3 regions of the Amycolatopsis sp. NPDC058340 genome follow, and region 1 is predicted to be linked to each of the others. Evidence: predicted binding sites of a transcription regulator. Region 1 holds the regulator's gene; each other region holds the start of a gene.
The links. Region 1 encodes HspR, which represses chaperone genes until heat shock. Its sites were predicted from a motif close to ANNTTGAGTNNNNNNNACTCAANNT; they were not measured.

Region 1 (6,600 bases):
GGTCAACCTGCGCACCGGCACCGGCGACATCGAGGTCGGTCTCGCGAAGCCGGGCGCGGTCACCGCGAACGCGGAGGTCGGCAAGGTCGTCGTCACCGTTCCCGACGGCGCGTACCAGGTGCGCGCGAAGGCGGAGGTCGGCAAGGTCGAGACCGGCGGTGTCCGGCAGGACCAGGCTTCGGCGAACGTCCTGGACCTCCAGTCCGGCACCGGTTCGATCACGGTGAAGCCCGCATGAAGGCCCTCGCCACCGTCGCCGCGTTGACCCTGCTGCCGCTCACCGCGCTGCCGGCGTCCGCCGCGTCCGGGATCGACTGGAAGCCGTGCGCGACCGAGTACGCGCCGACGCTGAAATGCGCGAGCCTCCGGGTGAGCGGTGGTCTTTCGATCGCGCTGGCGAAACTGCCCGCGACCGACCCCGACCGTCGGATCGGTTCGCTGCTGACGAATCCGGGCGGGCCCGGTGGCGCCGGGGTCACCGTGCTCAAATACGGCGGCCGCGGTTTCGCGCTGGACAAGCCGGAAATGGCCGAGGTGCGGCAGCGGTTCGACGTCATCGGCTTCGATCCGCGCGGCGTCGGTGAGAGCACGCCCGCGATCGCCTGCGGGCCGGATCTGCACGATCCGTCGATCAGCCGGTTTCCGCGGAGCCGCGCCGATTACGACAAGCTGCTCGCGCACAATCGCGCGTCGGGCGAGGAATGCCTGAAGCGGACCGGCCCCAAACTGTCCTCTGTGGACACTTGGCACGCCGCGGACGACATCGAAGCGATCCGGGGCGCTCTCGGCGAGCCGAAGGTGAACTGGCTCGGCGTCTCCTACGGTTCCGAACTCGGCGCCGTGTACGCGGAGAAGTACCCGAACCGCATCCGGACGATGGTGCTCGACGGCGCCGTCGACCACTCCCGGCCGACCAGGCAGGCGGTCCTCGAAGAAGCCGTCGCGACCGAAAGCGCCCTCAAGGACTTCGCGAACTGGTGCACGACGTCGGCCGACTGCGCGCTTCGCGGCAAGGACGTCCTCGCCACTTACGACGCCTTGATGCGGACGCCCGGTGGTGTGCCGTCGAAACAGCTCGGACGGAACGTGACCGCCGAGGAGTTGGCGGCCGGTGTCTACGGCAGCCTCATCCTTCCCGCGTTCTGGCCGGACCTGGCGAAGGCGATCAACGCCGCCACAGCGGGCGATGCGGACGGGCTGCTGCCGTACTCGCAGCTGGACCCCTCTTACGGTGCGTACCGCTCGATCGGCTGTCACGACTTCGGCTCGCCGTTCACCTCCTACGCCGACATGAGGGCGATGCAGGGACTGGTGAAGACGCTCTCGCCGCACGGTTGGCGGTATTCGGAGTTCTGGGACATGGCGAGCGGGTGCGCGGGCTGGCCGGTGCCGTCGGCGTACCTGCCGCGGCCGCAGAAGGTGACCGGCGCCGCGCCGATCCTCGTGGTCGGCGGCGAACACGATCCGGCGACACCGCTCGTTTGGGCGAAGGGGCTCGCGAGGAACATCGAGAACTCGACGTTGCTCGTCGACGCCGGGTACGGGCACACGGGGCTGCTGAACTCGGCCTGCGTGCGCACCCAAGAGGTGAAGTACCTGGTGAGCGGCGTCACACCCGCTCCGGGCACGGTCTGCCGGTAGTCCGGGAACAAGGCGGCCGCGCCGCTCGTTGAGCCGGATACAAGGTTGAGTGAGGGTGACTCAAGTCCGGCTTGACGGAAGCCCTTCCATCCCGATACAACTTGCGTTGAGCCCACTCAAGGTGGGCGAGAACGTGCAGGTCACGAACTAGCAGGAGGATCACACCATGGCGCGAGCGGTCGGCATCGACCTCGGCACGACCAACTCGGTCGTCGCTGTCCTTGAGGGCGGCGAGCCGACGGTCATCGCCAACTCGGAAGGTTCACGCACCACCCCGTCCATCGTCGCCTTCGCCAAGAACGGCGAAGTGCTGACCGGCCAGCCGGCGAAGAACCAGGCCGTGACGAACGTCGACCGGACCATCCGGTCGGTCAAGCGGCACATCGGTACCGACTGGAAGACCGAGATCGACGGCAAGGCCTACACCTCGCAGGAGATCAGCGCCCGCGTGCTGATGAAGCTCAAGCGCGACGCCGAGGCGTACCTGGGCGAGACCATCACCGACGCGGTCATCACCGTCCCCGCGTACTTCGAGGACGCGCAGCGGCAGGCCACGAAGGAAGCCGGGCAGATCGCCGGCCTGAACGTGCTCCGCATCGTCAACGAGCCCACCGCGGCGGCGCTGGCGTACGGCCTCGACAAGGGCGAGAAGGAACAGACCATCCTGGTCTTCGACCTCGGTGGCGGTACGTTCGACGTCTCGCTGCTGGAGATCGGCGAGGGCGTCGTCGAGGTCCGCGCGACCTCCGGTGACAACCACCTCGGCGGTGACGACTGGGACGAGCGCATCGTCACCTGGCTGGTCGACAAGTTCAAGTCGTCCAACGGCATCGACCTCACCAAGGACAAGATGGCGCTCCAGCGCATCCGTGAGGCCGCCGAGAAGGCGAAGATCGAGCTCTCCAGCTCGAACTCGGCCAGCATCAACCTGCCGTACATCACCGTGGACGCGGACAAGAACCCGCTGTTCCTCGACGAGCAGCTTTCCCGCGCCGAGTTCCAGAAGATCACCTCGGACCTGCTCGAGCGCACCCGCAAGCCGTTCAACAACGTCATCCGTGACGCCGGTGTCGCCGTCGGCGACATCGACCACGTCGTCCTCGTGGGTGGTTCCACCCGCATGCCGGCCGTGTCGGACCTGGTCAAGGAGCTGACCGGCGGCCGCGAGCCGAACAAGGGCGTGAACCCGGACGAGGTCGTCGCGGTCGGCGCGGCGCTGCAGGCCGGTGTGCTCAAGGGCGAGGTCAAGGACGTCCTGCTGCTCGACGTGACCCCGCTTTCGCTGGGCATCGAGACCAAGGGCGGCGTGTTCACCAAGCTCATCGAGCGCAACACCACGATCCCGACCAAGCGTTCGGAGATCTTCTCCACCGCGGACGACAACCAGCCGTCGGTGCAGATCCAGGTGTTCCAGGGTGAGCGCGAGATCGCGGCGCACAACAAGAAGCTCGGCATGTTCGAGCTGACCGGTCTCCCGCCCGCCCCGCGTGGCGTGCCGCAGATCGAGGTCACCTTCGACATCGACGCCAACGGCATCGTGCACGTCCTCGCGAAGGACCTCGGCACGAACAAGGAGCAGTCGATGACGATCACCGGTGGCTCCGCGCTGCCGAAGGACGACATCGAGCGCATGGTCAAGGACGCCGAGGCGCACGCCGAGGAGGACAAGCAGCGCCGCGAGGAGGCGGAGACCCGCAACCAGGCGGAGACGCTGGTCTACCAGACCGAGAAGTTCGTCAAGGACAACGAGGACAAGCTGCCCGACGAACTCAAGGGCAAGGTGAAGTCCGCGATCGACGAGGCCAACGAGGCGCTCAAGGGCACCGACTCGGCGAAGATCCGCGAGTCCATCGAGAAGCTGAACACCGCTTCGCAGGAGCTGGGCACCGCGCTCTACGCCAACGCCACCCCTGGCGCCGAAGGTGCCGCCGGTGAAGGCGCCGCCGGCGCGGCGGGCGCGGGCACCGGTTCGCAGGCCAAGGCGGACGACGTCGTCGACGCCGAGATCGTCGAAGAGGACGAGAAGGACAAGAAGTGACGGGACGCTACGACGAAACCGAGGGCCGGGGCCCGGAGGAACCGGTGGTCGTGCGGGACCGTAGGCGGATCGACCCGCTGACCGGCGAGATCCGCCCGGCCGCCCCGGCCGCCGAACCCCAGGACGGCCCGAAGCACGCCGCCCCGGCCGAAGAGGCCACCGAGCCGGAGCCCGCGGCACACGCGGGCCCCGGCCTCGGGGAGTCCATTGTGGACGACTCGGTGTCGGTGGCCTCCGGGCTGGAGAAGGAGCTGGCGGAACGCACCGCCGACCTCCAACGGCTCCAGGCGGAGTACGCCAACTACCGCAAGCGCGTCGACCGCGACCGCGAGCAGGTCGTCGCCGGCGCGAAGGCGTCGGTCGTCAACGACCTGCTCCCGCTGCTCGACGACCTCGAGCGCGCGGAGCAGCACGGCGATCTGACCGGTGCCTTCAAGGCGGTCGGCGAGAAGCTGGTCGGCAGCCTGCAGCGGTCGGGCCTCGAACCGTTCGGCACCGAGGGTGAGCCCTTCGACCCGAGCGTGCACGAGGCGGTGCAGCACAGCACTTCGCCGGACGTCGCCGGGCCGACGGTCACCATGGTCATGCGCCGCGGTTACCGCTTCGGTGAGCGAGTGCTGCGTCCGGCGATGGTCGGGGTCACCGACCACGAGCCGGGTGGTGACGCCCCGGTGGACCCGCCGGTGGGTGGCGAACTGCCGCTCGAGGGCGAACTTTTCGATGAGAACAACCGCTGATCGGCGATACGGCGTGAAAGGAGGAGACGTTCGGTGAGTGCACGGGAATGGATCGGTAAGGACTTCTACCGTGAGCTGGGCGTCTCCTCCGACGCCACCGCGGACGAGATCAAGAAGGCGTACCGCAAGCTCGCCAAGGAGAACCACCCCGACGCCAACGCGGGCAACGCGGAGGCCGAGAAGAAGTTCAAGGCGGTCTCCGAGGCGTACGGCGTGCTTTCCGACACGTCCAAGCGCAAGGAGTACGACGAGGCTCGCCGCCTCTTCGGCTCCGGCGGTCCCGGTGGTTTCGGCTTCCCGGGCGGCGGTGGCGGCGGCGGTTTCGACGTCGGCGACATCTTCGGCCAGGCGGGTCAGCAGCAGGGCGGCTTCGGCGGTCTCGGCGACATCCTCGGCGGGCTGTTCGGCCGCCGCGGCGCCGCGGCCGGTGCCACGGCGAACCGGCCGCAACGCGGCGCGGACGTGGAGACCGACGTCCGGATCGATTTCGCCGAGGCGGTCAAGGGCGCGACCCTGCCGCTGCGGCTGTCGAGCCCGGCGACCTGTTCCACCTGCGGTGGCAACGGCGCGAAACCGGGGACTTCCCCGAGGACGTGCGCGACCTGCCAGGGCAGCGGGCTGGTCAGCCGCAGCCAGGGCGCGTTCGCGTTCTCCGAGCCGTGCCGTGACTGCCGCGGCCGCGGGAAGATCATCGACGACCCGTGCCCGGAATGCGCGGGCGAGGGCATCAGCACCCGCACCCGAACCCTGACCGTGCGGATCCCGCCGGGCGTCGCCGACGACCAGCGGATCCGCTTGGCGGGCCAGGGCGAGCCGGGCCGTGGCGGCGCGCAGCCGGGCGATCTGTACGTCCGCGTGCACGTCGCCCCGCACACGCTGTTCGGGCGCAAGGACCTCGACCTGACGATCACCGTGCCGGTGTCCTTCACGGAGCTGGCCCTCGGCGGCACGATCACCGTGCCGACGCTCGAGGGCAAGGTCTCGCTGAAGGTGCCGCAAGGCACGGCGAGCGGTCGCGTGCTTCGCGTGCGCGGCAAGGGAATCGCGAAACGTGACGGCTCGCAGGGCGATCTGCTGGTCACCCTGCAGGCGGCCATCCCGGCCAAACTGGACGACAAGGCCCGTGAGGCGCTGGAGGCCTACGCGGAGGCCATGGCCGATCACGACCCGCGACCGGAGATCACCGAACTTCTCGAAGGCAGGTGAGCACGATGTTCGGCGGGTTGCCGCACGGTGCGGACGAGGACACGCCGGTGTTCGTCATTTCGGTGGCGGCGCAGCTGTCCGGCCTGCACGCGCAGACCCTGCGGTCCTACGACCGCCAGGGTCTCGTGTCGCCGGGCCGGACCTCCGGTGGTGGACGGCGTTACTCGATGCGGGACATCGCGTTGCTGCGCGAAGTGCAGCGACTGTCCCAAGAGGACGGTGTCAACCTCGCGGGCATCAAGCGGATCATCGAGCTGGAGAACCAGGTCGACGCGCTCCGCTCGCGCATCGCCGAACTGACCGAAGAGCTCACCGCGGCGTACCTCGCCGCCGAACAGACGGCCGCGGCCGTGCACGCCTCGTACCGCAAGGATCTCGTTCCCCTGCGGCAACAGACGGCCCTCGTGGTCTGGAAACCCAAAAAGCGCACTTAGTCCTCTAAATGCTGCAGGTGGCCAGCCCGCGAGAGTACGTGAAGGCCCCCTTCACTGCGTTAGACGCCAGGGTCCCGGCGAGCGTCGAGATAGCGCAGGTCTGGGTTCCGAACGTCGACAGGGCAGACATGGGCATCGAGTGTCCACACGGGACACTTTCGGGTAAACGAATGTCCCATTTATGCACTTATGTACGGTTATTCGTGGGGTCGTGAGTGGTAAAGAGGGTTAGAACGACCAAAAGCACTCACGACCCCCACGCCAATACCCGCAAAACGCCCGAATCGGGCACCTGGTCTCGATTCGTGTCCCTTGTGGACAGTCGAGATCCAGGTGTCCTGCTCCTGCGAACGCCCCTGTGCTTCATGGCAGTGGCACAGACCAGCGGCTATACGACTTCGCCGGGACCCTGGCGCTAGACGCAATGAAGGGGGCCTTCACGTACTTCCCGCGAGAACGCCGCAGGTCGTAAGGCGAAGAGGCGGAGCCTGACACGGGCACCGGCGGTTCACGTCCTTCACCGGCGTGGGGGGGGGGCACGAGA
Region 2 (6,600 bases), on a different contig from region 1:
ACGAGCACGTCAACGGACACCGGCGTCGACTCGATCACGCGTAGATTGTCGACCTTGCCTCCGCGACGCGGTAACCGGCCCTGTCCGGGCCGTACCCGGTGACGGCCACCGGCAGCCGCGCGCCGAACCACGCCAGTGGATCCGGCAGGTCGACGGCGGGGGAGCCGTCACGGGGCACGACCTTCAGCCCGGTCGCGTCGAGATGGGTCACCGCGAGCGCGTCCACGCCGTCGCAGGCCGCGATCGCGTAGTCCAGCAGGGCCGCGTCGAGATGGCCCGCCCGCCACGCGCCCTGGAATTCGCCGGTTTCGTTGTGCGCCTCGGGAAAACGAGCGAGCACGGCGGCGGATTCCGTGGGCAGCGGCCCCGCGCCGTGCCGGGTGAGGTAGGTCCGCGTGACCCCCACGACGGTGTGCGGGCGGCCGCCCAGCAGGGTGCGGGCGTTGTGCGGCGTGGTCGTCGACCAGGTCGTATGCGGATGGAATCCGTGGTACTGGTCGAGAAGAGCCCCCTGCGCTCCCTCGAACACCAGCCGCCCGGAATCCGCCAGCCGCCCCGTCTCGTCCCCGTCGGTGATCCGCACCGCGCCCGCGAAGTCGCGGTACAGCGCCACCAGTTCGCCCACGCTGTGAGGTGGCGTGGCGAGCGGCGCGTAGAACCGCGCGAGCGCGTCCAGTTTGCGCCGCAGTACCGTCGGCCGGGCGCAGTCGGCGACCGTGGGCGCTTCCCCCGGCGTCCCGATCACCTCCTGGCTCTCCACGACGTCACCCGGCGCGGCGCCGGGCAGCAGCGAGTACCAGACGGTCTCGCCGATGCCCTTGCCGCACGAACCGTGCCGGTTCACGCCACGGGCCTCCTCCCTGGCCCGGTTGGCGTGGATGTGGAACGGCGTCGTGAGCAACGCCCGGCCGTCGACACTCAGCAGTGAAAGCGGATTCCGGACACCTGCCGCTTCGAGCCGACGGGCCTCCGCGGCCAGCGCGAACGGCTCGACGAGCACGAACCGCGACAGATGGGTGGGCACGCCGGCGAACGTGCCCGCCCCGAACTGGCTGAAGGTGTGGTGCCGCCCGTCGACGACGACGTTGTGCGCGGCCTGCGCGCCCCCGTTGAAGCGGACCACCGCGGTGGTGGGCCGGGCGGCGCAGAGCGCGTCGACCACCGCGCCCTTGCCTTCGTCGCCGAAGCCGAGCCCGACCACCACCACGTGACCGTCCAGGAGACTCATCGCAGCACCACGTCGCTCGGCCCGTCCGGCTCCGGTACGGCCGAGGTGACGACCGATTTGGTACCCAGCCTCGCCAGCGCCTTGCCGACCGCCTTGCTTTCGGCGACCGAACCGACGTCCGCGAGGTCGGCGAGCGCGCGATCGACGTCGACGACCCGCTCTTCCAGCCCGATGGTGGCGGCGATCAGTTCGCACACCGCGCCGGGATCGTCCAGCTTCAGGAAGTTCTGGCCGAGCAGATCGCTCCAGTGCTCGCCGATCTGCGGGTCGTTGTAGTACGAGGACTGGTTCGGCAGCACGAAGTAGACGTGCCATTTGCGCGCCAGTTCGCGGTACACCGAGGCCGGGTCGATGTCCTCCCGCACGTCGTCCCCGATCACCCGGCGGATGTGGCGGGCCTCCAGCGCGGGTTTGTTGAGCTCGTCGCCGATGATGAACAGATAGCCCTTGCGGCCGCGGTTCTGCCACGCGTCGGTCACCACGTGGCGGGCCATGAAGTACGCGGCCAGCTCGTAGGACTCGCTCTTCTGCCCGCCGCCACCGCCTTCGAGGAAGATCGTGCGCAGTTGCTCGTCCATCCGGTTGTCCGATTCGAACTGCCCGACCTGCAAGGGAACCCGGTCGCTGTCGGCGTCGCCGATGGCGCCGAACAGCACCTGCGGGTCGGCCAGGTAGCCCCGGCGCTTCAGCAGGCCGTGCAGCTTTCCGAGCTTGCCCTGCATGATCCTCGGCACCCGGCGCATCGACCCGGTGACGTCGAACAGCACCGCGATCGGCGTCGAATCGGTGTGGTCGGCCGAATCCCGGCATTCCCGCACGGCGTTCAGCGGGTCGAGCGCGGGCGCGACCTTCCATTCCTTCGCGGGTTTGGAGCGGAGATCGGCGGTGTAGCCGAAATCGTCCTCGCCCTTGGCCGCGCGGAAGGTCTTCGCGGCGGCGTAGGCGTTGTCGTCCCAGTGTCCGTGTCCCATGGTCAGGCTCCTGTCTCGGGGATGGTGAACGGTCGGAAGGTGCGAGGGCCGTACAGGTCGGCGAGCAGTTCGTCGTACTCGTCGAGCAGATCGGCGGCCTCGGGTCGCTGTGCCGGGATCTCCTGGAGACACCACTTGGCGAACTCGCGCTGGCGGGTTTCGCCTGGTGCCAGTAGTTCCAGCATCAAGGTGTGGAGCATGTGGACGTCGGTGGCCGCGGTCATCGGCAGTCCTTTGTGGACTTCCGGTGGGTAGCCGACGGATTTGTCCGCCGCCAGCGGGAGCGCACCGCCCTCGACGGCGAAGGACCAGCCAACGACGACGATGCCGTGCTGTCCGGGATGGACGAGCACGTTGTCCGCGGTGAGATGCCCGTGGACGACGCCGGCGCGATGCGCTCCCGCCACGGCACGCAGGAGACGCCGGTGCATCCAGGCGTAGTCGCGGCCGTCGAGCCCGCCGGGGAAGGCCTTCTTGATGTCGGCGAGAGTGATGAAGCCGTCGACGAGCGGATCGAGAACGCTGAACGCGCGGTCGCCCCTCGCGACCGGCCCCGACGTGTCGAGCAGGCGCGGGTAGTAGGGGCGGAGCCAGCGGTGCCGTTCGGTGAAGCCGTCGAGCGCGCGCAACGCCTCCCATTCGGCGTGGATCAGCGGGTTGAGCGCCGGATCGCGGACGAGTTTGACCAGATGCGGGCCGGTGGTCCGGTAGGTCGTGGCCACACTGCCCACCGCGTGCGGCGCGACCAGGGTGTAGGCCGACGTCGCCGTGGTGACCGTCTGCCGCCTGCCCCGTTTCCACTCGTCGTGGAGGCGGTTGAGCAGGGCGGCCGCGCGGTGCACCCGCGCGTCGCCGGGGTTGCGGTCGGGGTGGAGCACGGCGGCCAGTTCGCGGTAGCGATGGCGGGCGAACAGCGCGGCCGCGTCGGCCGTGTCCTCGACCGCCTTCACGGCTTCTTCCCTGGTGAGCATAGTTTGAGTCTAGACGACTCTTACCTCGGGTGGCAAGGGGGTGGGTACAAATCCCGTGCCGCTCCGCCGCTCCGGTGAATAGCCTGGAACGACCGAACGGAAAGGACTTTCTTGTCAGGTGAACCGCGGAAACCCAGGGTTCCTTCCCGGATGCTGCTGGCCGGGATCCCGTTCGTTTTCCTGTTGTGGGTGGTCGGCGGAGCGATCGCCGACCGCGTGCGTGAGCTGGACACCGGCGAGGACGTCACGGTCACCGCTGTCCCGGGATGCGTCGAGGAAGGGCCGCCGATGAGCGGCCGGTTTCCCTATTGCGAGGCCGGGTGGAGGTTCGACGACGGGCGCACCGGTCGCGGGAGGATCGACGGCGACAGGGTCGCGGTGGGCGACAGGGTCTTCGCTGGTGACGGATTCGCTTACCCGTCAAGGTCGAATCGGGTCTTGAGCCTGTGGATGGTCGCGCTGTGCGGCCTGGTCCTGCTGGGCATGCTGATCGGACTCGGCGTCCTGTACCGGATGGACCGGACCCGGCGGCGTCGCGGGAAGTGACGCCGCCTGCCGTGCTCAGCCCCGGGTGGCTTCGATCTGCCGCTCGTCCTCGGTCGAACAGCTCGTCACCGGATCGTTCGGCCCGCTCCCGCACGTCCAGGCGCCGATCACCACCGGCCCGGGGCCCTGCGGCGACGCCGCTTCGGCGGGTGTCAGCTTGGCGAAGTAGTCCGTGAGCACTCGGGTCGCTTCGGCACAGTCGGTCTTCCCGCGCGCCACGACTTTGTTCTTCGCGCCTTGGAGGCCGGCGACTTCACCGCACGGTGTTCCGGCGAGGACCTGGTCGGCCGAAGGGGAGGGCGACGGCGCGGCCGCAGGGGCGGGATCGGCGCCGCAGCCGCTCAGCAGGACGACGGCGAGCGCGGCGGGAAGCACGGCGAGGCTCTTCATGGGCCCTTCTTCTCGGGGATGGTTCATTCGACGGGAACGACGGCGGCGAACACGTTCTGCTCGCCCTTGCCGCAACTCGTGCCGCCCTGGGCGGCGGGAGCACCGGAGACGCACAGCCAGCCGTCCACGGTCTCGCTGACCGGTTCGTCCGAGTCCGCGGACTGACGTCCGGCGATCCTCTTGTGGAACGAATCGACGATCCCGGTCGCCTCCGCGCAGGAGACGCCGGGCCCGTTGAGCACCTGCAAGGTCAGCCCGCTCGCCGCGGTCACCGTTCCGCAGGAACCCTGTACCGGTTCAGCGGGTTTCGGTTTCGGGGCGGGAGCCGGTGCGGCGGACGGGTTCGGCGCGGTTTGCGACGGGATCGGCGGCACCGAAACGGGGGAAGCGCTCAGCGGGAGCGAGGACGGCGAGACCGGCATCGAAGTAACGGGCGGTGGCGGGTCTTCGCCCGAACAGGCGGCGAGCGTTCCGACTGCGGCACAGACCGCGAACAGGCGCCGCCACGTTCCCGTGGTCGTCGAGACGGGCAAGGCGATCCTTTCGTCGGCCGGTCGTGGCCGGCCCATTCTGACCCGGCCGGGCCCGATGTCGTGGCATTGAGCCACGTTCGATTCGCGGGAGGCTATCGCGCCCCCGCCGCCGCGATACGTGAGGACCGCTCAATCAGTGTCCACTGTGGACAATTAATATGCCGTTCACGGCGCGGCAACACCCTGCTGTCGTCGCGAACCGATCGGACGAATCCGGCGTCGAGCCGTTAACGCGCGGCCCCGTTCTGCCGAAAAGGAAAGTAGCGCTCCGGCGTGTCCCAGTCCCCGTCACCGAAACCGTGAGAGCGATGAAAACCGACGAACAGACCGACCCCGCGTCACCCCAGGCCACCGCACCGGCGAGCACGGAGCTTCCCCCGACGGCACCGTGCACCGTCGTCTGGTGTGGCGGCCGCCCGTACGTCCTGGAGAGCTCGGCAGGCCACCACCGCTGGATGGGCACCGACCACCGGGGCAGGCCCGTGGCGCTGACCAGCGCGGACCTGCAACGCCGCGGCTGGACGCACACCCGGGCCAGCTGACGCGGGAGGACCTGCCGCCGCTGGCTAGGCTGAGCGGGTGAGTACGCCCCCCGAACCGAGCGTGACCAGCGAAGAACCTTCCCTGCTGCGGCAGGCCCTGAACGTCCCCAACATGCTTTCGATCCTCCGGCTCGCCGGAGTGCCGGTCTTCCTGTGGCTGCTCCTCGGCCCGAAGGAGGACGGCTGGGCGCTCGCGCTGCTCGTGTTCAGCGCGCTCACCGACTGGCTCGACGGCAAACTCGCCCGCTGGCTCAACCAGATGTCGCGGCTCGGCCAGCTGCTCGACCCCGCCGCCGACCGGCTCTACATCCTCGCGACCCTCATCGCGTTCCTGATCCGCGACATCATCCCGTGGTGGCTGGTGGTCCCGCTGGTCGTCCGCGAGGCCGTCCTGGGCGTCTGTGTCCTGCTGCTGCGGCGCCGGGGGTTCGCTCCGCCGGAGGTCACCTACATCGGCAAGGGTGCCACCTTCGTGTTGATGTACGCCTTCCCGTTCCTGCTGCTCACCCAGGGCGGTTCCGACATCGCCGCGATCGCCCGGCCGATCGGCTACGCCTTCACGGCGTGGGGTGCGGTCCTGTACGTCTATTCGGGCGTGCTGTACGTCGTCCAGACCGTGCGTGCCCTGCGGACGCCCGCCTTGCGGGAGGCGCCGGGCGCGTGACCCGGCGGGATGCGAAACTGCGCGCGTCGGTTTCGAGTGAGGGCATCAGAAAGGGGAGCGGCGTTGTCCACTCCAGAAGAACTGCGGTACACCGAGGAGCACGAGTGGGTCTCCGTGCGCGACGGCGGGCTCGTGCGCGTCGGCATCACGGAGTACGCCCAGGACCAGCTCGGTGACGTGGTGTTCGTCGAACTGCCCGAGGTCGGCAAGCAGGTCGGCGCGGGCGACGCGTTCGGCGAGGTCGAGTCGACCAAGAGCGTTTCGGAGCTGTTCGCCCCGCTCGACGGCGAGGTGGTCGCGGTCAACGACGCGGTGACCGAGTCGCCCGAGCTGATCAACAGCGACCCGTACGGCGAAGGCTGGCTGATCGAGCTCCGGCTCGACGACGCGAGCTCGGTGGAATCCCTGCTGGAGGCCGAGGCGTACCAGGCGCTGATCAAGGAATAGCCGCAGGCCGCGGCCCTTCGGGAAGAGTAGGGGGAGCCGCGGGCCGGAGATTCGATCAGGCACGGTACGTTTGACCTCCACACGTTCTTGAGTAGTGGCAACACACATGCGTTAGGAGAGCTCAGGTGAGCACGAACGACGGGCCCGGCGTTCCCCCGGAGCAGTCTCCGGAGCGGACTTCTGTCTTCCGGGCCGACTTCCTGGCCGACGTCGAAGGCACTGAGGCTCCTCCGGCTGCCGAGGCCCCCGTCCAGGGTGTGGACGCGCTGCCCGCGGGTTCCGCGCTGCTGGTCGTCAAGCGGGGCCCG
Region 3 (6,600 bases), on a different contig from region 1:
GGATCGGCAGCGCCTTCTGCGGGTCGGACATCACACCTGACTCGGTCAGCTCGAAGGTGAGCAGCTCGGGCGGGATGCCGAAGCGGTCGAGTTCGCGCGCGACCTTCGTCGGGAAGTCCTCGTCGGCCAGGTTCCGCACCGACAGGTTCACCGCGGCGGAGATGCGCAGGCCCTCGTCGAGCCACTTGCGCACGCGCTTCAACGACTCTTCGAGCACGAACGACGTCAGGACGCCGATGAGACCGGCCGCTTCGATCGCCGGGACGAACTCGTCCGGGCCGAGCCTGCCGAACTCCGGGTGCACCCAGCGCACGAGCGCCTCGACGCCCTGGATCTGCCGGTTCGGCAAGGTGATCTTCGGCTGGTAGTGGACGCTCAGCTGGCCTTCTTCGAGCGACTGCCGGAACTGCGTGACCATCTGGAACCGGCGCATGAAGATCTGGCCCATGCTGGCCATGTAGCCGCGGACCTCTTCGCCGCCCTTGGTCGCGCGGACGGCGACGTCGGCGCGCTGCAGGAGCCCGTCGACGTCGACCTGGTCGTCGTCTTCCGCCGACGAGGTGGCGTAGCCGATCATCGCGTTGGCTTCGACGGACAGCCGGTCCACCGGGTACGGGGCGACGAGTTCCGCGCGGAGCAGCTCCGCGGCGGCCTGGGCGCGTTCCGGCGCGCAGCCGACGAGGAGCGCCGCGAAGGACGCGCCTTCGAGCCTGGCGAGCGGGACGTCGGGACCGAGCGCGTCGCGGATCCGGCGGCCCGCGGCGATGACCATCCGGTCCGCCCAGACGTAGCCGAGGGCGTCGCTGACGGTGGAGAAGACGTCCAGATCGACCCGGAGCACGACCGCGTCGACCTGTTCCCGCAACGGTTCCTTGGCGACCTGGCGGAAGCCCGGCCGGTTGAGCAGACCGGTCAGCGGGTCGTGGTACGCGTCGTGACGCAGGGTCGCGAGCAGTCGCCGGTTGTCCAGCGACGTCGCGAGGTGGCTGGCCATCGTGCCGAGCAGCTGGACGTCGTACTTGCCGAAGCCACGCCAGCGGCTCAGTCTGTCGTGCGCTTCGACGACGCCGAGGAGCTGGTTCGCGCTGCGCAGCGGGACGACCAGCGCCTCCTGCGCGCCGCGGTCGAGCAACGCGGAGCGGACGTCGGGATTGGCTTCGGTGATCCGGAAGTGGCGGACGTGCGCGCCGGGCAGGCGCAGCAACGGGTCGTCGGCGGCCGGGTCGACCGGCGGCAGTTCGTCGCCCGCGACGACCATCCGCATGGTGTCCTTCGGCTCCAGCCGGAGCCTCAGCACGACACGGCCGGCGGCGAGCTGGTCCTTGATGCGTTCGGCGATGGTCGCCCACTCGCGGACGTCCACGCCGCCGACGAGTTCGTCCGCGCGCCCGGCGGGCCGTGCGGCGGCCTGCTGACCGGAGCGCGCGACCATCAGGCTGACGTCGGACAACGCTTCCATGTCGCGTTGCTCGCGCAGCAGATCCGAGTACGCCCAGTACAACGCGGTGAGCCCGAGGAAGACGGCCAGCACGAGCGGCCAGGCCTTCGGCGTCCCGGAAATGACCAGATAACCGGAAAGACCGACCGAAGCGTTGACGAAGCCGACGACGAGGATGCGCCCGGTCAGCCGGATCGCGGTGCTGACCCGCATGCGGCGGCGCAGCACGCGGACGGCGGCGAGCGCGAGCAGCGTGCTGACCAGCGGCGCGGTCAACGTCCCGGCCAGCGCGGCGATCCAGGTCATGTCGTGGGCGCCGGAGGCCTGTTTCACCAGTCCTGCCACGGCGAACGCGCCGGTGATCTCCAGCAGGAAGGCGCCGGCGTTGTAGAGCACGCGGCCCGCGACCTTGCGGGCCAGCAGCGTTCCGATCCCCGCCGCGAGATGCGCGGCGAGCACGACTTCGAAGGGAGCGACGAAGAATCCGATGACCAGCGGGATCTCGGTGAACGAGATCGTCCACGAGATACCGCTGCGGACGTCGACGTTGATGCCGAGCTGTTCGGCGAGCAGGAACGCGAGGGCGAGGATCGGCCCGATCCACAGCAGATCGTCCGAGGCCTCGAAGTCCAGCCAGAGGCTGACCGCGGCCGCGGCGGCGATGCCCATGGTGAGTACCGCGAAGGTGTAGACGCGGAACCGTCGCTCGTCGGTACGAGCCTCCGTAACGGCGCCTCCCTTGCCCGCTGTCGCCTGTGCGGCGCTCCCGGGCCTGCCGTTCGTGTCCGGCATCCGACCTTCCTTCCCGGCTGCCCAACCGGTCTTGTCCTACCGCGACCTCGGGGACGAGGGCAATACAGTACCCCGGAGGGCGTACCCAAGTCCCATTCGAGACAGTATGAGATCACCCCAGGGTTAACAATGGGCGCGTCGCGCTGACCTGCGTGGACCAAGGGGTGAAATGGGAGCGTTATTCGCGTTCCTTCCGACTACCGGAAGTCACCTGACGCCACGCTCCGGCCAATCTCGTGAAGTTCCCGGCGGACCCGTCAGTAGGGGCTTGAATAGCCCTATGAATAGCCACGCCATCGCCGCCGGGCATGCCGAGCGGCTCGCCACCGTGGACGCCCTGCTCCCCGAAATGCCTGCACTGGAGCCTGTCGAGGGCTCCGTGTCACTCTCCGCGACGGCAGGCGACTCGGCCGCCGCCGGATTGTCGGTACGGACTGAAGCGGGCCCGGATTCTGTTGACTCTCCGTGGCGGGCCCTCGTCGAGCATCGCCTCGAAGCGCGCCTCACCGGACCCCGCCCGGAAGCGGCCCTCGACGCATTACTCACCCGATGGGATGAACATCTGAAGACCGTGGCCCCACCTGGGGATGTCGAGACGGCGGCGACCGTGGTGCGGCCCAGCCGGGACTCCCCCGGCTCGGCCGAATTGCTGCGCCGCGGCTTCGCGCCGGTGCTGGTGATCGCGGTCCGCCCCGCCGACCGGCTCGCCGTGACCGGGCCGCCCGCCACTCCCGGTGTGCACATCCGGCCCGCCGAAGCGGATGATCTCGAAACCGCCGTCGGACTCGAACTGGAATTGCAGCGATATGACGCGCAGTTCGGTTCTGTCACTTTGCGCGAGGGCGCGGAGGAAACGATCACCGCGGATCTGTCGAAACAGCTCGGCCGGGAAAATCCGACGTTGTGGATCGCCGAACTGTACGGTCGGCCGCTGGGCATGGTGCGGGTGCAGTTCCCCGGTGAGACGGCGTGGATCGGCGGCCGGGTCGCGGCCGACCGCGTCGGCTATCTGTCGTCGCTGGCGGTGGCCGAACCGGCGCGGTCGAGCGGGGTGGGGACGGCGCTCGCCGCGCACGCGCACCAGGTCTTCGACGAATGCGGCACCGAGGTCGTGCTGCTGCACCACGCGCTGGCCAACCCGCGCTCGACGCCGTTCTGGTACGCGCAGGGCTACCGGCCGCTCTGGACGTACTGGCAGCGCCGACCGGCGGTCCAGTGATCCGGATAGGCTTCTTTCCGTGACGAGGGACGATGACGCGGCCCCGGTGGCGCCGACCGGGGTCGACACCGAGAAGCCGTCCGCGGCGAGGATCTACGACTGGTTCCTCGGCGGGACACACAACTGGGCGGTCGACCGCGAGTTCGCCCGCGCGCTCGAAAAGCAGTGGCGCTGGGTCAAACCGGGCGCGCGGCACAACCGCGAGTTCATGAACCGGGTCGTGCGCGCGGCGCTGGACGCCGGGATCCGGCAGTTCATCGATCTGGGCTCCGGTGTCCCGACAGCCGGGAACGTGCACGAGATCGTGCAGGAGGAACTGGAGCCTGGCGATACGGCGAAGGTCGTGTACGTCGACTACGAGCCGGTCGCGGTGGCGCACGCGGAACTGATCCTCGAACGCCACGAGGCGACCGACTGGGCGGGGATCATCCAGGCGGACATGCGGCGGCCGAAGGACGTCCTGCGGCATCCGGAGACACTGCGGCTGATCGATTTCGACCAGCCGGTCTGCCTGATGATGATGGCCGTCCTGCATTTCGCCGGCCCGCACGACGATCCGCCCGCGCTGGTCGCGACGTACCGGAACGCGCTCGCGCCGGGCAGCTGGCTGGGGCTGTCGCATATGAGCTTCGGCGGCCAGACCGGCAAGGACGCCGACGGGCTGCACTGGATGGTCGAGCAGTACCGGAAGACGAGCAATCCGGTGTGGATGCGGGACCGGGAAGAGATCGTGCCGCTCTTCGGGGACTGGCCGCTGCTGGAACCCGGCGTCGTCCACCTGCCGGACTGGCGGCCCGTGCGGGAGCTGCGGCGGGACGAGGAAGGCGCCCGGCCGTTCGCCTGGTGCGGTGTCTCGGTCCACCCCTGACATCCGACCTCTCGCCGGTTCGCGTCGCGTTTAGCGGGCTAAAGGCGACGCGTTCCGCGCAGAGGTCGGATGAGTAGGTGATCGCTGACGGCGAACGCTCGAAGGAAACAAACGGGTCGATCGGAGAGTTGAGCTAGGCAGACTCAACTAACCGAGGAGTGCACAGATGACCGACAACCGCCTCCTGCCCGTCCTCCCGCTCGATGACGACGTCGTGCTGCCGGGCATGATCGTCCCGCTCGACCTCGCCGACACGGAGACGCGCGCCGCGGTGGAGTCCGCCCAGGCCAACACGCCTGCCCAGGCTTCCTTCCCGGGGATCCGGTCCAGCGCCGCCGCCAAGGCCGAGGTGCTGATCGTCCCCCGCGTCCACGGCGAGTACGCCGAACTCGGCACCATCGCGACCGTCGAGCGCATCGGGCGGGTGCCCGGCGGCAAGACGGCGGTGCTGTTGCGCGGCACCCGCCGCGCCGTCGTCGGCCGCATCGCCGACGGTCCCGGCGCCGCCCGCTGGGTCCACGCCGAGGTCGCGACCGAGACCACCGACGACAACTCCGCGAAGCTCGCTTCCGAGTACAAGAGCGTCGTCCTCGCGATCCTCCAGCAGCGTGGCGGCTGGCAGATGATCGACGCGGTACAGGAGGTCGAGGACCCGTCCGCGCTCGCCGATCTCGCGGGCAACTCGTCGTACCTGAACACCGAGCAGAAGCTCGAACTGCTCACCGCCCTCGACGTTTCCGCACGGCTGGAAAAGGCCCTCGAATGGAGCCGCGAGCAGCTGGCCGAACTCGAGGTCACCGACACCATCCGCAAGGACGTCCAGGAGGGCATGGAGAAGCAGCAGAAGGAGTTCCTGCTGCGCCGCCAGCTCGAAGCGATCCGCAAGGAGCTGGGCGAGCTCGACGGCACGGCCAACGACGACGACTACCGCGCCCGTGTCGAGGCCGCCGAGCTGCCGGACGCGGTCAAGAAGGCCGCACTGTCCGAAGTGGACAAACTGGAGCGCACCTCCGACCAGTCCCCCGAGGGCGGCTGGATCCGCACCTGGCTGGACACGGTCCTCGAACTGCCGTGGAACGAGCGCACCACCGACGTCCACGACATCGCCGCCGCCCGCGACATCCTCGACGCCGACCACGCCGGTCTCGACGACGTGAAGGAACGCATCATCGAGTACCTGGCCGTGCGCAAGCGCCGCGCGGAGTCCGGGCTCGGCCCGGTCGGCGGCCGCCGTTCGGGCGCGGTGTTGGCGCTCGCCGGTCCTCCGGGGGTCGGCAAGACGTCGCTCGGCGAGTCCGTGGCGAAGGCGATGGGCCGCAAGTTCGTCCGCGTCGCGCTCGGCGGTATCCGCGACGAGGCCGAGATTCGCGGTCACCGCCGCACCTACGTCGGCGCACTGCCCGGCCGGATCGTCCGCGCCATCAAGGAAGCGGGTTCGATGAATCCGGTCGTGCTGCTCGACGAGATCGACAAGGTCGGTGCCGACTACCGAGGAGACCCGACGGCCGCGCTGCTGGAGGTGCTGGACCCGGAGCAGAACCACACGTTCCGCGACCACTACCTCGAGGTCGAGCTCGACCTGTCCGACGTCGTGTTCCTCGCGACGGCGAACGCGCTCGAAACCATCCCCGGCCCCCTGCTGGACCGGATGGAGCTGGTCACCCTCGACGGCTACACCGAGCACGAGAAGGTCACCATCGCCCGCGACCATCTGCTCCCCCGCGAGCTGGAGCGCGCCGGTCTCGGCAAGGACGACGTCACGCTGACCGACGGCGCGTTCAGCCGCATCGCCGCCGAGTACACGCGGGAAGCCGGGGTGCGCAACGCGAACCGGACCATCGCGAAGGTCCTGCGGAAGGTGGCGACCAAGGTCGCGCTGGACGAGGTCGCGCTGCCGCTGACGATCGACGCCGACGGGCTGGAGACCTACCTCGGCCGTCCGCGGCACCTGCCGGAGTCCTCGCTTCCCGCGTCGACCCAGCGCACGTCGACCCCGGGCGTGGCCACCGGGCTGGCGGTGACCGGCGCCGGCGGTGACGTCCTCTACATCGAGGCGTCGCTGGCGGATCCGGAGTCCGGCTCCACCGGGCTGTCGCTGACCGGTCAGCTGGGTGACGTGATGAAGGAGTCGGTGCAGATCGCGTTGTCGTACCTGCGTTCGCGCGGCGCGGAGCTGGAACTCCCGGTCGGCGATCTGAAGGACCGCGGCATCCACGTGCACGTCCCCGCGGGCGCGGTGCCCAAGGACGGGCCGAGCGCCGGTATCACGATGACGACCGCGCT

Region 2: ACFWIW_RS16700 (adenylate cyclase) is a predicted target of HspR. The motif match lies at 3,171-3,195, and genes of this name have one in related genera.
Region 3: lon (endopeptidase La) is a predicted target of HspR. The motif match lies at 4,443-4,467, and genes of this name have one in related genera.

Annotation. Positions count from the first base shown of each region.
Region 1 covers NZ_JBHXIB010000001.1:95,149-101,748, reverse strand. The annotation lists gene ACFWIW_RS00480 (DUF4097 family beta strand repeat-containing protein) at 1-238, shown strand, start outside; gene ACFWIW_RS00475 (alpha/beta hydrolase) at 235-1,641, shown strand; gene dnaK (molecular chaperone DnaK) at 1,808-3,679, shown strand; gene grpE (nucleotide exchange factor GrpE) at 3,676-4,416, shown strand; gene dnaJ (molecular chaperone DnaJ) at 4,450-5,622, shown strand; gene ACFWIW_RS00455 (heat shock protein transcriptional repressor HspR) at 5,628-6,056, shown strand.
Region 2 covers NZ_JBHXIB010000012.1:45,327-51,926, reverse strand. The annotation lists gene ACFWIW_RS16715 (NUDIX domain-containing protein) at 1-38, opposite strand, end outside; gene ACFWIW_RS16710 (adenylosuccinate synthetase) at 35-1,228, opposite strand; gene ACFWIW_RS16705 (hypothetical protein) at 1,225-2,199, opposite strand; gene ACFWIW_RS16700 (adenylate cyclase) at 2,202-3,170, opposite strand; gene ACFWIW_RS16695 (hypothetical protein) at 3,282-3,716, shown strand; gene ACFWIW_RS16690 (hypothetical protein) at 3,732-4,106, opposite strand; gene ACFWIW_RS16685 (hypothetical protein) at 4,130-4,639, opposite strand; gene ACFWIW_RS16680 (hypothetical protein) at 4,948-5,181, shown strand; gene ACFWIW_RS16675 (CDP-alcohol phosphatidyltransferase family protein) at 5,219-5,845, shown strand; gene gcvH (glycine cleavage system protein GcvH) at 5,909-6,292, shown strand; gene garA (glycogen accumulation regulator GarA) at 6,418-6,600, shown strand, end outside.
Region 3 covers NZ_JBHXIB010000013.1:155,068-161,667, forward strand. The annotation lists gene ACFWIW_RS18100 (bifunctional diguanylate cyclase/phosphodiesterase) at 1-2,230, opposite strand, end outside; gene ACFWIW_RS18105 (GNAT family N-acetyltransferase) at 2,511-3,449, shown strand; gene ACFWIW_RS18110 (SAM-dependent methyltransferase) at 3,469-4,317, shown strand; gene lon (endopeptidase La) at 4,484-6,600, shown strand, end outside.